Regions from separate parts of the Sporacetigenium sp. TC11 genome, predicted to be linked through region 3. Evidence: riboswitches for the same ligand, from Rfam matches in the RefSeq annotation. Region 3 holds a riboswitch; each other region holds the start of a gene.
The links. A riboswitch is a leader RNA that binds a small molecule or an ion and turns the genes downstream of it on or off. The one in region 3 is predicted to bind S-adenosylmethionine.
Positions count from the first base shown of each region.

Region 1: it holds a riboswitch for S-adenosylmethionine, as region 3 does, so the genes downstream of both, ACUSRV_RS13860 (methionine ABC transporter ATP-binding protein) here and metK (methionine adenosyltransferase) in region 3, are expected to answer to the same signal.
Region 2: it holds a riboswitch for S-adenosylmethionine, as region 3 does, so the genes downstream of both, ACUSRV_RS00930 (homocysteine S-methyltransferase family protein) here and metK (methionine adenosyltransferase) in region 3, are expected to answer to the same signal.

Region 1 covers NZ_JBYVNY010000011.1:13,016-17,199, reverse strand. Annotated here, with positions in the region: gene ACUSRV_RS13875 (bifunctional O-acetylhomoserine aminocarboxypropyltransferase/cysteine synthase) at 1-316, opposite strand, end outside; gene ACUSRV_RS13870 (MetQ/NlpA family ABC transporter substrate-binding protein) at 458-1,267, opposite strand; gene ACUSRV_RS13865 (methionine ABC transporter permease) at 1,288-1,941, opposite strand; gene ACUSRV_RS13860 (methionine ABC transporter ATP-binding protein) at 1,934-2,692, opposite strand; SAM riboswitch class I at 2,770-2,874, opposite strand; gene ACUSRV_RS13855 (patatin-like phospholipase family protein) at 3,084-4,184, shown strand, end outside.
Region 2 covers NZ_JBYVNY010000001.1:194,232-198,415, reverse strand. Annotated here, with positions in the region: gene ACUSRV_RS00945 (ATP-binding cassette domain-containing protein) at 160-849, shown strand; gene ACUSRV_RS00940 (DUF434 domain-containing protein) at 879-1,595, opposite strand; gene ACUSRV_RS00935 (D-cysteine desulfhydrase family protein) at 1,730-2,719, shown strand; SAM riboswitch class I at 2,815-2,926, shown strand; gene ACUSRV_RS00930 (homocysteine S-methyltransferase family protein) at 3,017-4,184, shown strand, end outside.
Region 3 covers NZ_JBYVNY010000010.1:82,223-86,406, forward strand. Annotated here, with positions in the region: gene recD2 (SF1B family DNA helicase RecD2) at 1-1,090, opposite strand, end outside; gene metK (methionine adenosyltransferase) at 1,210-2,403, opposite strand; SAM riboswitch class I at 2,565-2,667, opposite strand; gene ACUSRV_RS13620 (COG2426 family protein) at 2,770-3,207, opposite strand; gene yyaC (spore protease YyaC) at 3,367-3,876, shown strand; gene fabZ (3-hydroxyacyl-ACP dehydratase FabZ) at 3,943-4,184, opposite strand, start outside.

The sequences.
Region 1 (4,184 bases), on a different contig from region 3:
AACATAATATATGATCTCCATTTTTACATATATTTAAAATTGCAATCATAGATGCTGACTGCCCTGAAGATGTTGCTAATGCCCCAACACCACCTTCTAAATCATTTACTTTTTCTTCGAAAGCAGCTACAGTAGGATTGCTTATTCTTGAGTAAATATGACCTTCTACCTTTAAATCAAATAAATTAGCTAAAAAATCTGGATCATCATACTTGTAAGTTGTACTTTGGTATAATGGTAAGACTCTTGGTTCTCCATTTTTTGGACTATATCCCCCTTGAACACAAATTGTTCCATTGTTATATTGTTTTGACATAAAAATACCCCTCGATTTAAATTTTTATATTTAAGGAAATTATAATTTATCCGGTATGTAGATAAGTTATAATTTCCAACTGGTAAACTTGATCATGGTCCCATCTTCTTAAGATCGTCGGCGACATGAGGGTCGCGAATTTTATTTTGCAAAGGCAGGAACAACCCCACCTTCATACTTATCTTCTATAAACTTTTTAACTTCATCAGATTGAAGTGCATTTATTAGTGCTTTTACTTTTTCATCACTTTCATTTCCGGCTTTAACAGATACAATGTTAGCGTAAGGAGATTCGGTTCCTTCTATTAATAATGAGTCTTTAGTTGGATTAAGTCCTGCTTCTATAGCATAGTTAGAGTTTATAACTGCTGCATCAACATCACCTAAAACTCTAGGAAGTTGGGCTGCTTCCATAGGTTTAAATGTGAAATTCTTTTTATTTTCAACGATATCTTTTTCTGTAGCTTCAAGGCCTGCATCAGCTTTTAACTTTATAAGCCCTTTATCTTGTAATAATAAAAGAGCTCTTCCACCGTTAGTTGGATCATTTGGTATAGCTATAACAGCATTATCTTTTAATGCATCAACAGATTTAACACTATTAGAATAAAGACCTATAGGTTCAACGTGTATACTTCCAGCTGAAGATAAGTCTATATTGTTTTCTTTTTCAAAACTCTCCATGTAAGGAACGTGTTGGAAGAAGTTGGCATCTATTTCTCCATCATTTAGAGCAGTATTAGGTGTTATGTAGTCAGTAAACTCAACTACTTCAAGTGTAATACCTTCTTTTTCTAAATCATCCTTAACTATCTCAAGTATTTCAGAATGTGGAACTGGCGTTGCCCCTACTTTTAAAACATTGTCTTCTTTTGTTGAAGTACATCCTATTAATCCTAAAGAAACCACACAAACTGTTAACCCTACTGATAATAATTTTTTTAATCTCATTTTTAATTCCCTCCCAATTTTTATCTGTTTTTATTTAATATTTGTACTGTTTTGTTTCCTGAATATTGAATACTTTGAACAAGTAAAACAATAACCACTACAGATGCCAACATTATATCTGTTTGGAATCTATAAAACCCATATCTTATAGCTAAATCTCCAAGACCACCTCCACCAATAGCGCCAGCCATAGCTGAATACCCTATTAAATTTATTAAAGTTATAGTTATATTAGATACTAATGAAGGCAATGCTTCAGGTATTAATATTCTAGTTACTATTTGCAGTGGAGTAGACCCCATTGCTATTGCAGCTTCAATAATTCCTTTATCTACTTCTTTTAGAGAACCTTCTATAAGTCTTGCAACAAAAGGTGCAGCTGCAATTGATAAAGGAACTATACTTGCTGTTGTTCCTATAGTAGTTCCAACTACAAGTCTAGATAGAGGAAACACTAATATCATAAGTATTATAAATGGAATAGATCTACTTATATTAACTATATAGTCAAGAACTCTATATACAATTTTATTTTCTATAAGTCCGTTTTCTTCAGTTAATATAAGTAAAACTCCCATAGGAAAACCAATTATTAAAGATGCCAAGGTAGATACCAAAACCATGTATATTGTTTGTATAATCGAAGGGGTAAGTAACTCAAATAGATTATGCATAACATGCTACCTCCAAATCTAGCTCATTATCGGTATTATCATCAGACCAAAGTCTGTTATTGCTTAGAATTATATCAACTGGACCCACATCTAATATAGAACCTTTTTCTATTACGGCAACTTTATCACATATTTGATTTACAACTTCCATTTGATGAGTTATTAAAACAACTGTGAGATTTAATTTTTGTTTAAGATCCTTAAGTAAATACAATATAGACTTAGTTGTTTTAGGGTCAAGGGCTGAAGTAGCTTCATCACATAAAAGTATTTTTGGATTATTGGCTAAAGCTCTAGCAATTGCAACTCTTTGCTTTTGGCCACCGCTTAATTGTGATGGATAAGCGTATATTTTATCACTTAAATCAACTAATTGAAGTAATTCGTGTACTCTTTTTTCAATGTAATCTTTTTTATAACCACAAATCCTAAGGGGATAAGCAATATTTTCAAATACACTAGCTGATTTTAATAAATTAAAATGTTGAAATATCATTCCTATTTCTTTTCTGGATTTTCTTAACTCTTTATTGTTGTATTTAATAATATTTTCTCCTTCTATGAGTATATTTCCGCTAGTTGGTTCTTCAAGTCGATTAATAGTTCTTATAAGAGTAGACTTACCAGCTCCGCTAAGCCCTATTATTCCGAATATTTCTCCCTTATCTATTTTTAGATTAATATTTTTTAGCGCATGAACCTTAGTTTTATTACCTTCATAAACTTTACTTAGATCTACAATTTCAATCAATTTTACCACTCCTTTTGTTTTAAAAATTAAAAAACCTCTTTCAGCATACGCCGAAAGAGGTAAAAGTTTTTTCAGGAACCTTATCTTTCGGTAAATATACCGCTGGAATTAGCACCACACGTTTGTTAAACGCAGGTTGCCGGGCGTCATAGGGCCAGTCCCTCTGCCACTCTTGATAAGAATGATATTTAATTTTATGTTTTGTTGTTTTCTATATTTGTATTATATGCATCTAGAAATTAAATGTCAACAAAATTTTGAAAAAAATTAATTATAATTAAATTCAAATTATAATTATTAAGTTATTTGTTATTTTTAATATATTATAGATTTTGAGATTTTATGAAGACTTTTTGTAAATAATATAAATAAAAATTAAAAGGGGATATATATGAAAATAGGATTAGCATTGGCAGGTGGAGGAGCAAAAGGGGCATTCCATATAGGAGTATGGAGGGCTTTATACGATTTAGGATTAGACAAAAAAATATGCGCAGTATCTGGAACATCAATAGGGGCAATAACAGCAGCTTTTTTTGTAGATGGAAATCTTCATAGAACAAAAGAAGTTTGGAAATCTATATCCTTTGAACATATAGGATATGTAGATATAATAAAGATCCTAAATAAAAAAATGGTACCCAAAAGAGAAAACACTATAAAATTCATAAGAGAAAATATAAATTTACTCAACATATCAAAATCAGACATAGATTTTTTTGTAGGTTGTACAGATGTAGAACATAACAAAGCAAAGTATTTTAAAATAAATAAAAGCAACCGAAGCCCAGAAAATATAATAGACATATTATTAGCTTCTTCTGCTATACCTGAGGTTTTTGAAGAGGTAGTAATAGATTGCAAAAAATATTGCGATGGATATAAAACTGATAATCTAACTCTAAAACCCCTTTGTGAAATAGGGTGTGATTTAATAATATCTGTAAGTCTAAATAATGAACCTACAAAAGGTGAGGCAAGATACATAAAAAACTTAAAAAGTAAATATCCAAATGTACAAATAATAACTTTAAGGCCAAAACACAATTTAGATGGAGAAAATAAAATAAACCTTCCTATACCAATATCTATACCATGTGTCCCTGGAGAATACGACTTTACATCAAATGGGGCTATATGGAGACTAAATCACGGATATGTAGATACAATAAGAGAATTAAAGGATTATCTTCCGAGCTTAATAAAAGATGAAAATAAAACTAAGATAACTATTAATTTGCCTATAATCAATACAAAAAACAAAGTAGAAATTATGGTCGGAGATTATATGAAATTTGGAAGATACAATTATGAAGATATAGTATGGCAAGTAATTAACAAAGAAGATGATAGACTATTTTTATTGTCTACAAATATTGTAGAATATAAGGAATTCGGAGGTTATGCAAATTGGAAAAATAGTTCAATTAGGGAGTTTTTAAATAATGAATATATATTTTTGAAAGATTTTACTGATTTAGAAAAAAGCCTA
Region 2 (4,184 bases), on a different contig from region 3:
TCTCAAAATAATCTTAAGTATAATACGGAGATAGTATTATTTTTTGTGTAAATTTTTATAAAGGCTTGAAATACTAAGGCTAAAAGGAGATAATAAATATATATTGCAAAATAGTATGTAATCTAATTAAAATAAAGGTTAGTAGGGGGTAGTTAAGAATTGAGTCATTGTATATTAGACATCGATGATTTATCTATTGAGGGTAGTGAATTTAATATCGAAAAGATAAGCTTAACTATAAATAAGGGGCAGATACTAGGCCTTTTGGGGCCAAAGGGGTCTGGAAAAAGCAAAATAATAAAGTCAATACTAGGACTTATAAAATATAATTCAGGAAAGATTTTAATAGATGGAATAGAGCGCAAAAAAGATAATGAATATGTTAAACAATATATAGGATATGTTTCACAAAATATATCTTTATGTAATGATATTAAGTGTATTGATTTTTATAAATTTGTAAAAGAATACTATAAAAATTGGGATGATATTTTATTTTCAGCATTAATAGATGAATTTGATTTTGATTTATCTAAAAAAATTGAAGATCTATCAAGGGCAAATTTAGTTAAATTGCAACTGATAATAGCTATAAGCCATCATCCTAAACTTTTAATAGTAGACGAAATACCATCCGATATTAATCCATTGGTAAAAAATCATATTTTGCAAAGAATAAAACTAGTAGTGAAAGAAGAGCGCTGTTGTGCATTACTCATATCTGATAAAACTGATGATGTATATAAAATAGCTGATAAAGTTAGTTACATAGATAAGGGGAGAATAGTTATGAAAGGTACTAGACGGAATTTACTAGATAGCCATAAGGGTCTAACAACAATTTATTAAGGGAGCCTAGTAATAGCCCCCTTTGTTTATTATATGGAGAGGTTTGCAATCCAAGCATCATTTACATAGTCATTAACTATTTTACTTGATAAATTAAACCAACTATTACACTCGTCAAGTATTATAGAGTCTCCAGTTACAACTCTTTCCATTTTAGAGAGTATAATATCAGCATTTGGTACTAGTTCTACCTCAACAGGTATACCCCAATCATAAGAGTGTTCTAAAATTTTACTTTTTAATCTTCCTGAGTTTGAAACAGGTGAATCAAGAAAAAATTTAGCTTCAGGAACATAAAGTTCTTTAAATGTTTTTCCAATAAGTTTTAGAGCTTCATCAGTTTTATCTATAATTCTATATGTTCCTCTCAAACCTGCCAAATCTCTTAAAACTCCATCAGTTCCGAGTATAAGTAAGCTTTTTGAAAGCGCTACTTCAAGAGTTATTATAAGGTTAAAACCATCTATATATAAACATCCATCTTTACAAGCCTCAAAGGAAAGCATGTTTGATTTTCTTTCTTCACACTGAATGGTAGAAGAAGTTGCCCTTTTTAATGCAGTTCTTTGTCTTGCAGTAAGTTGATAATGTCCCCCAACTAAATCTACTATTGAACTCATTTTGTAGCCTCTATCTAATAACCATCCAACCTCTTGTTGTGCAATCTTGAGTTTTGAAATAGAATCGTCGGAAAACCATTTATAATCCTCTGCATCAAAGCCTCTTCTCGTTGTTTTTTGTGACAAGATCATTTCTCCTTCCATTTTCTAATTATCTTTATTTTTCCGCTTGATAGCAAGTACATACAACCTTTATGTGATTTTTTTAGAAATTTTATAATATAATTGTAAAGGAAATTATTTATATAGGGGGGATAAATATGGCGAATATACCTAATTATATTGCACTTGCAAACCTACCAACAAAAATTGAAAAGCTAGAAAGGTTATCAAAAGAGTTAGGTGGCCCTAATATTTATATAAAAAGAGATGATCAAACTGGGAATGAGATTTCTGGAAATAAAGTTAGAAAATTAGAATTTGTAGTCAAAGAAGCACTAGATCAAGGCTGTAATTTACTAATTACTTGTGGGGGAATTCAATCTAACCATGCTAGAGCAACAGCGGCTGTAGCAGCAAAGTTAGGGATATCATCCTATTTAGTCTTAAGGGGAAGTAAAGATGATGAAGTTGAAGGAAACTATTTTTTAGATAAATTACTAGGAGCTCATATAAAATTAATAACACCTGATGATTATAAAAACAAAAGAACTGAAATAATGGAAGAAATTAAAAATTCAATGACAAAAGAAGGATATAAACCTTATATAATTCCAGAGGGAGCTTCAAATGGACTAGGAACTTTTGGATATTATAAGGCTATGAATGAAATATGCAAACAGGAAAAAGAACTTGGAGTAAAATTTGATACAATAGTTGTGTCGATTGGCTCTGGAGGCACATATAGTGGGTTGTTCCTAGCTAATAAAACTCTAAAAAGAAATACAGAAATAGTTGGAATTAATATATGTGATAACTCAGAACATTTTAAAGATATAATATACGATATTTTAAATGAAAGTATTGATTATACTGAGGAAAAAATAAAATTCTCAAGAGATGAAATTAATATATTAGATGGATATGTAGGAAATGGATATGCTTTGAGTAGACCTGTAGAGCTGGAATTTATATATGAATTTTCAAGAAAACAAGGTATTATACTTGATCCAGTGTATACAGGAAAAGCAATGTATGGTCTAGTAGAAGAAATAAAAAAAGGAAAATTTAAAGGATCAAAAAATATTTTATTTATTCATACTGGTGGATTATATGGGTTGTTTCCTAAAAAAGACTTATTCATATTTTAATTAAAATATGAATTTAAAAAATTTATAATCATATTATTGACAATAAATTAATATTAATATATTATAAATCTATCGCAAAATTTAATATTAAAAACTTCTTATTTAGAGAGACGGAGGGAATGGCCCTATGAAGTCTCGGCAACCATCAAACAATCTGTTTGAAAAGGTGCCAATTCCAGCAGAACAATTTGTTCTGAAAGATGAGAAGAAGACTGCAGTCGTATTATGCGTATAATTTTAAGGTCTTCTCTATTCATCTAGAGAAGGCCTTTTTTAGTTTAAAAAAGGGGTGATAAAATGGGGAAGAAGATATTGGAAAGGGTTTTGGTATTTGATGGGGCAATGGGTACAATGCTTCAAGAAAGAGGATTAAAGCCAGGAGATTGTCCTGAATTTATGAATATATCCAGTCCAGGAAAAGTAGGAGAAATACATAAGGCTTACCTAGAAGCAGGTGCAGATGTAATTACTACTAATACTTTTGGGGGAAATAGAATAAAGCTAGAGGAATATGGATTAGAAGAAAAGGTAGAGGAAATAAATAAAAAAGGGGTAGAAATTGCAAGAGAGTTAGCAATAGAAAAAAATGGATATGTCGCTGCATCAGTAGGACCAACAGGCCAGTTTATGAAACCTCTAGGAGATAAATCTTTTGAAGAATTGCATACAATATTCAAAGAACAAATTAGTTCATTAGCTAAAGGAAAACCAGACTTCATTATTCTTGAGACATTTAGCGATTTAGGAGAAATTCGTGCAGCGCTTTTAGCGGCAAAAGATGTTTGTAATATTCCTGTTATTTGTTGCCTTACCTACGATGGGATAAGAACTTTAACAGGTGTAAGTCCTTCAAGTGCAGCAGTTATATTAGAAAGCTTAGGTGCATCAGCTGTTGGAGCAAACTGTTCAGGAGGACCAAGAGAATTATTTTCAGTAGTAAAAGAATTGTCTGAAAACACAACATTACCTGTTTTAGTCCAGCCAAATGCAGGACTACCAAAACTAGAAGGTGGGTGTGTATCTTATCCACTTGATGATAAAGATTTTATAAATGCTATTGAGCCATATTTTGATTTAGGAATAACATTGTTTGGCTCTTGTTGTGGTAGTACTCCAAAACATACAAATGCATTAAAAAACACATTAACACATTATGATATACCGAAGAGAAATATAAAAGTAACAAGTACCTTAGCAAGTAGGGAAAAAGTAGTAAAGGTAGGAGGCAATTATATTCCAAAAATAATAGGAGAGAGAATTAATCCTACAGCAAGAAAAAAGTTAGCACAAAGCTTAAGAGATAATGATTTTGGAATTTTACAAAAGGAAGCTTATGAACAAATAAATAGTGGATCTCATTTATTAGATATAAATATAGGGACACATGGAATTGATGAAAAAATTACTATGGAAAAGGTAATTCATCTTCTTCAACAAAATGTTGATGTACCACTTGTAATTGATA
Region 3 (4,184 bases):
CTTCCATTTTATTATTTTCAAATATTTGTATTATAGTATTAATAGTTGTTGTTTTACCAGTTCCTGGCCCACCTGTTATAACCATAACCCCATTGTCTATAGCTTGCTCAACAGCTTTGAACTGATTTTTTGCTAATTTTATATTATTCTTATTCTCTAAGTTAATTACTTCTCTATCTATATTTATATGTAAATCTTCAAATTCATATTGAGATAACCTCACAAGTTGTTTACATACTCCATTTTCGGATATATAATACGGTATTAAATATATAATATCTTCTGTAAGGCTTTTTTCAATTTGTATTTTCTGATCTAATGCTAATTTTAATATTCCTTCTTCTACATATCCTTTTTCTATATTTAAAAGTTGACTAGCTTCGTTCATTAATAAGCTTTTAGGTAAATATGTATGTCCATTTGTAAGAGCATGATTTAATGTATATATTATACCTTGGGCTATTCTATCTTCTGAATATTTATCTACCCCTATTTTCGATGCTATATTATCAGCCAATTTAAATCCTATACCTCTTATATCTTCTGCTAGTTTATATGGATTTTCATGTATAGTTTGGATGGCTTTAGATTTATATTTTTTATATATTTTTAAGCAATAGTTAGGGCTTATACCGTATTTAGATAGTTCTATTATTAAATTTCTTAATTCTCTATTTTCTTGAAAACCTTTTACTATTTGATCTACTTTCTTCTCTCCTATACCTTCTACTTCTTGTAATCTTTCTGGGGTATTTTGTATTATTTCTATAGTATGTATTCCGAACTTTTCTATTATTTTTTTTGCCATTTTATCCCCTATACCTTTTATCATGCCAGATGTTAAATAAGCATATATCCCATCTACTGAAGATGGAGTAATTGGAATAAAATTATCTACTTCAAATTGTAATCCATATAACTTATGACTTGTCCATTTTCCTTCTATTTCTATACTTTCACCTATTGTTAACGTCGGCATACAACCTACTATTGTAACTTCATCGTTTTCATTTGTTAAGTTTGCTATTGTATATCCATTTTCTTCGTTCTTAAATATTATATCACTTATAGTTCCCTGCAATTTTTCCATACCGATTCTCCTACCATTTTAGTGATACGGTTATAATTTACATAATTTGTAACTATTATACAGGTATATTAACATAAAATAAAGCCCTGTATAATATACAGGGCTTTAAATAATTTATATTATTCACCTAAAGCTTCTTTTCTTAATATATCCGCTTTATCTGTTCTTTCCCATGTTAAATCTACATCAGTTCTACCAAAGTGTCCATAAGCTGCAATTTTTCTATAGATAGGTCTTTTTAAATCTAAGTCTCTTATTATTGCACCTGGTCTTAAGTCAAAATGCTTTTTAACTAATTCTACTAATTTTTCTTCGCTAACTTTTCCAGTTCCAAAAGTTTCAACTAGTATAGATAAAGGTTGTGCAACACCTATAGCATAAGCTAATTCTATTTCACACTTATCAGCAAGGCCAGAAGCTACTATGTTTTTAGCAACATATCTTGCAGCATAAGCAGCAGATCTATCAACCTTTGTTGCATCTTTTCCTGAGAATGCTCCACCGCCGTGTCTAGCATATCCACCGTAAGTATCTACTATTATCTTTCTTCCTGTTAATCCAGTATCTCCTTGTGGCCCACCTATAACGAATCTTCCTGTTGGGTTTATATATACTTTAGTTTCAGAATCCATTAAGTTATTTGGTACTACTTTACTTATTACGTGATCTCTTAAATCTCTTTCTATTGTTTTATTATCTACTTCTGGACTATGTTGAGTAGATATTAAAACAGTGTGTACTCTAACTGGCTTGCCATCTTCATATTCAACAGTAACTTGAGTTTTACCATCTGGTCTTAGATAATCTAACATTCCATTTTTTCTAACTTCTGTTAGTCTTCTAGCAAGTTTGTGAGCTAAAGATATTGGTAGAGGCATTAATTCTTCTGTTTCATTACATGCAAAACCAAACATTATACCTTGGTCCCCTGCTCCTACATTTTCTAGCTCTTCATCTGTATCTTCGCCTTTTTTGCTTTCTAGAGCTTCGTCTACACCCATAGCTATATCCGAAGATTGCTCATCTATAGAAGTTATCACAGCACAAGTGTCAGCGTCAAATCCATATTTAGCTCTTGTATATCCTATGTCTTCTATTGTACTTCTTACTAATTTTGGTATATCAACATATGCTGAAGTAGATATTTCTCCTGCTACTAATACAAGTCCTGTAGTAACTGTAGTCTCACATGCAACTCTGGCTTGAGGATCTTTCGCTAATAATGCGTCTAATATAGAATCTGATATCTGATCGCATATTTTGTCTGGATGTCCCTCTGTAACTGATTCTGATGTAAATAAGTGTCTTGCCATTTTTGTTCCTCCTCTTATGTATATAAGTTATAAATTTATACTTCTATAGTCTCTACTATATTATTGACAATTATTACGTTTTATTTCGATGCATCGTAACTTTTTTAAAACAAAAAAACCTCTTTAAACATAAAGAGGTTAATTACATAGTTAATTAACTAACCTCATCTTCCAGAATAAAATTCTGTAGGATTTAGCACCATTTCCCAATTGGGTGGTTGCTGGGCTTCATAGGGCCTATCCCTCCGCCGCTCTTAATAAGGTAATTAAGATTTCATAAGTTTTTAGTACAGAATTTATATTACTATTTTATTTATTATATGTCAACATTTTTTTTACTATTTATCAACTTTTTTGCAAAACACACTATATAATCTTTAATGATATTGCTGATACAATTATACCTGAGAGCATATTCCCTATGAATATACCTAGTACTGCATCTCTAATTCTCATCTTAAATATAGATGCTATTGCTGCTGCAGTCCATGCCCCAGTGGTAGGGAGTGGCACTCCTACAAACAGTATTAGGCCTATTATAGTTACATTTTTCATTTTTTTCACTCTTCTATTTATTTTATTATCTATAAAATAACCTAGCTTATACATTTTTTTGTGCCTTTTGAGCTCATGTAAAATCTGCCTAAAAGTTATAATAAGCGGTATTGATATAAGTGTGGATCCTATAACACAACATATGTACACATAAATCAAATTTAATCCCCATGATATTCCTACTGGTATAGCCCCTCTAAGCTCTATGATAGGGACAGATGACATTATCATAAGCAATATATATTTCAAATTTTATCCCCTCCCTAACTACATCTTCTTAAATAGTTTTTCTATTAATTAAATTATATGATTAGTTATACTAGGAATTGCTTAAAAATTGCTAACTAGAATGGGTATAGGTCTTTTTTTATATATAATTTCATATATTTTAGGTAAGGAGGTGTATCGATGTATCTAGTTAAAACGAATTATAAAGAAGAGAATGTCATACAAAATCTTAGTGAAGTTTTAAAAAATATAATAAAAGAAAATACCATAATCGTTTGTATAGGAACTGATAGAGCCATAGGAGATGCTTTAGGTCCTTTGGTTGGAACTATGTTAAAAAATAGTGATTTTAAATATCCTGTATATGGAACATTAGATAAACCTATACATGCGTTAAATATATTTGAATCTTTAGAGCATATAAAAAATAAGCATCCAAAGGGAAATTTCCTAGCTATAGATGCATGCCTAGGATCAAAAGACAATATAGGGAATATTCAAATACGAGAAGGCCCTATACTTCCTGGAAAAGGTGTTGGCAAAAAACTTCCTGAAATAGGTAACTATTCTATAGTTGGTATAGTAGATAGAATAGATGAAAACAATAAGTTTTCATTTAATAATATAAGACTGAGCTTTGTAGTTGAGCTAGCTGAGATAATTGCTTTATCCACTATACTTGCAACATAGAGGTTATTACCCCCTTACTTTGAAAAAAGTCCCAATAATTATATTGGGACTTAATATTTTTAAAAATTATTTTTGTTTTTCAACTAAGGCAAACATCAATTCTCCACTGCAGACTAATTCTTCACCAACATAAGCACTAGCACTAGCTTTCCCAATGCTTCTTCTAAATGAATTTAATTCAACTTCCATTCTCAATGTATCTCCAGGTCTTACTTCTCTTTTAAATCTAACACCATCTATTCCTGCAAATACTCCTAATTTACCTTTGTTTTCTTCCATAGACATCATAGCAACTGCTCCTACTTGTG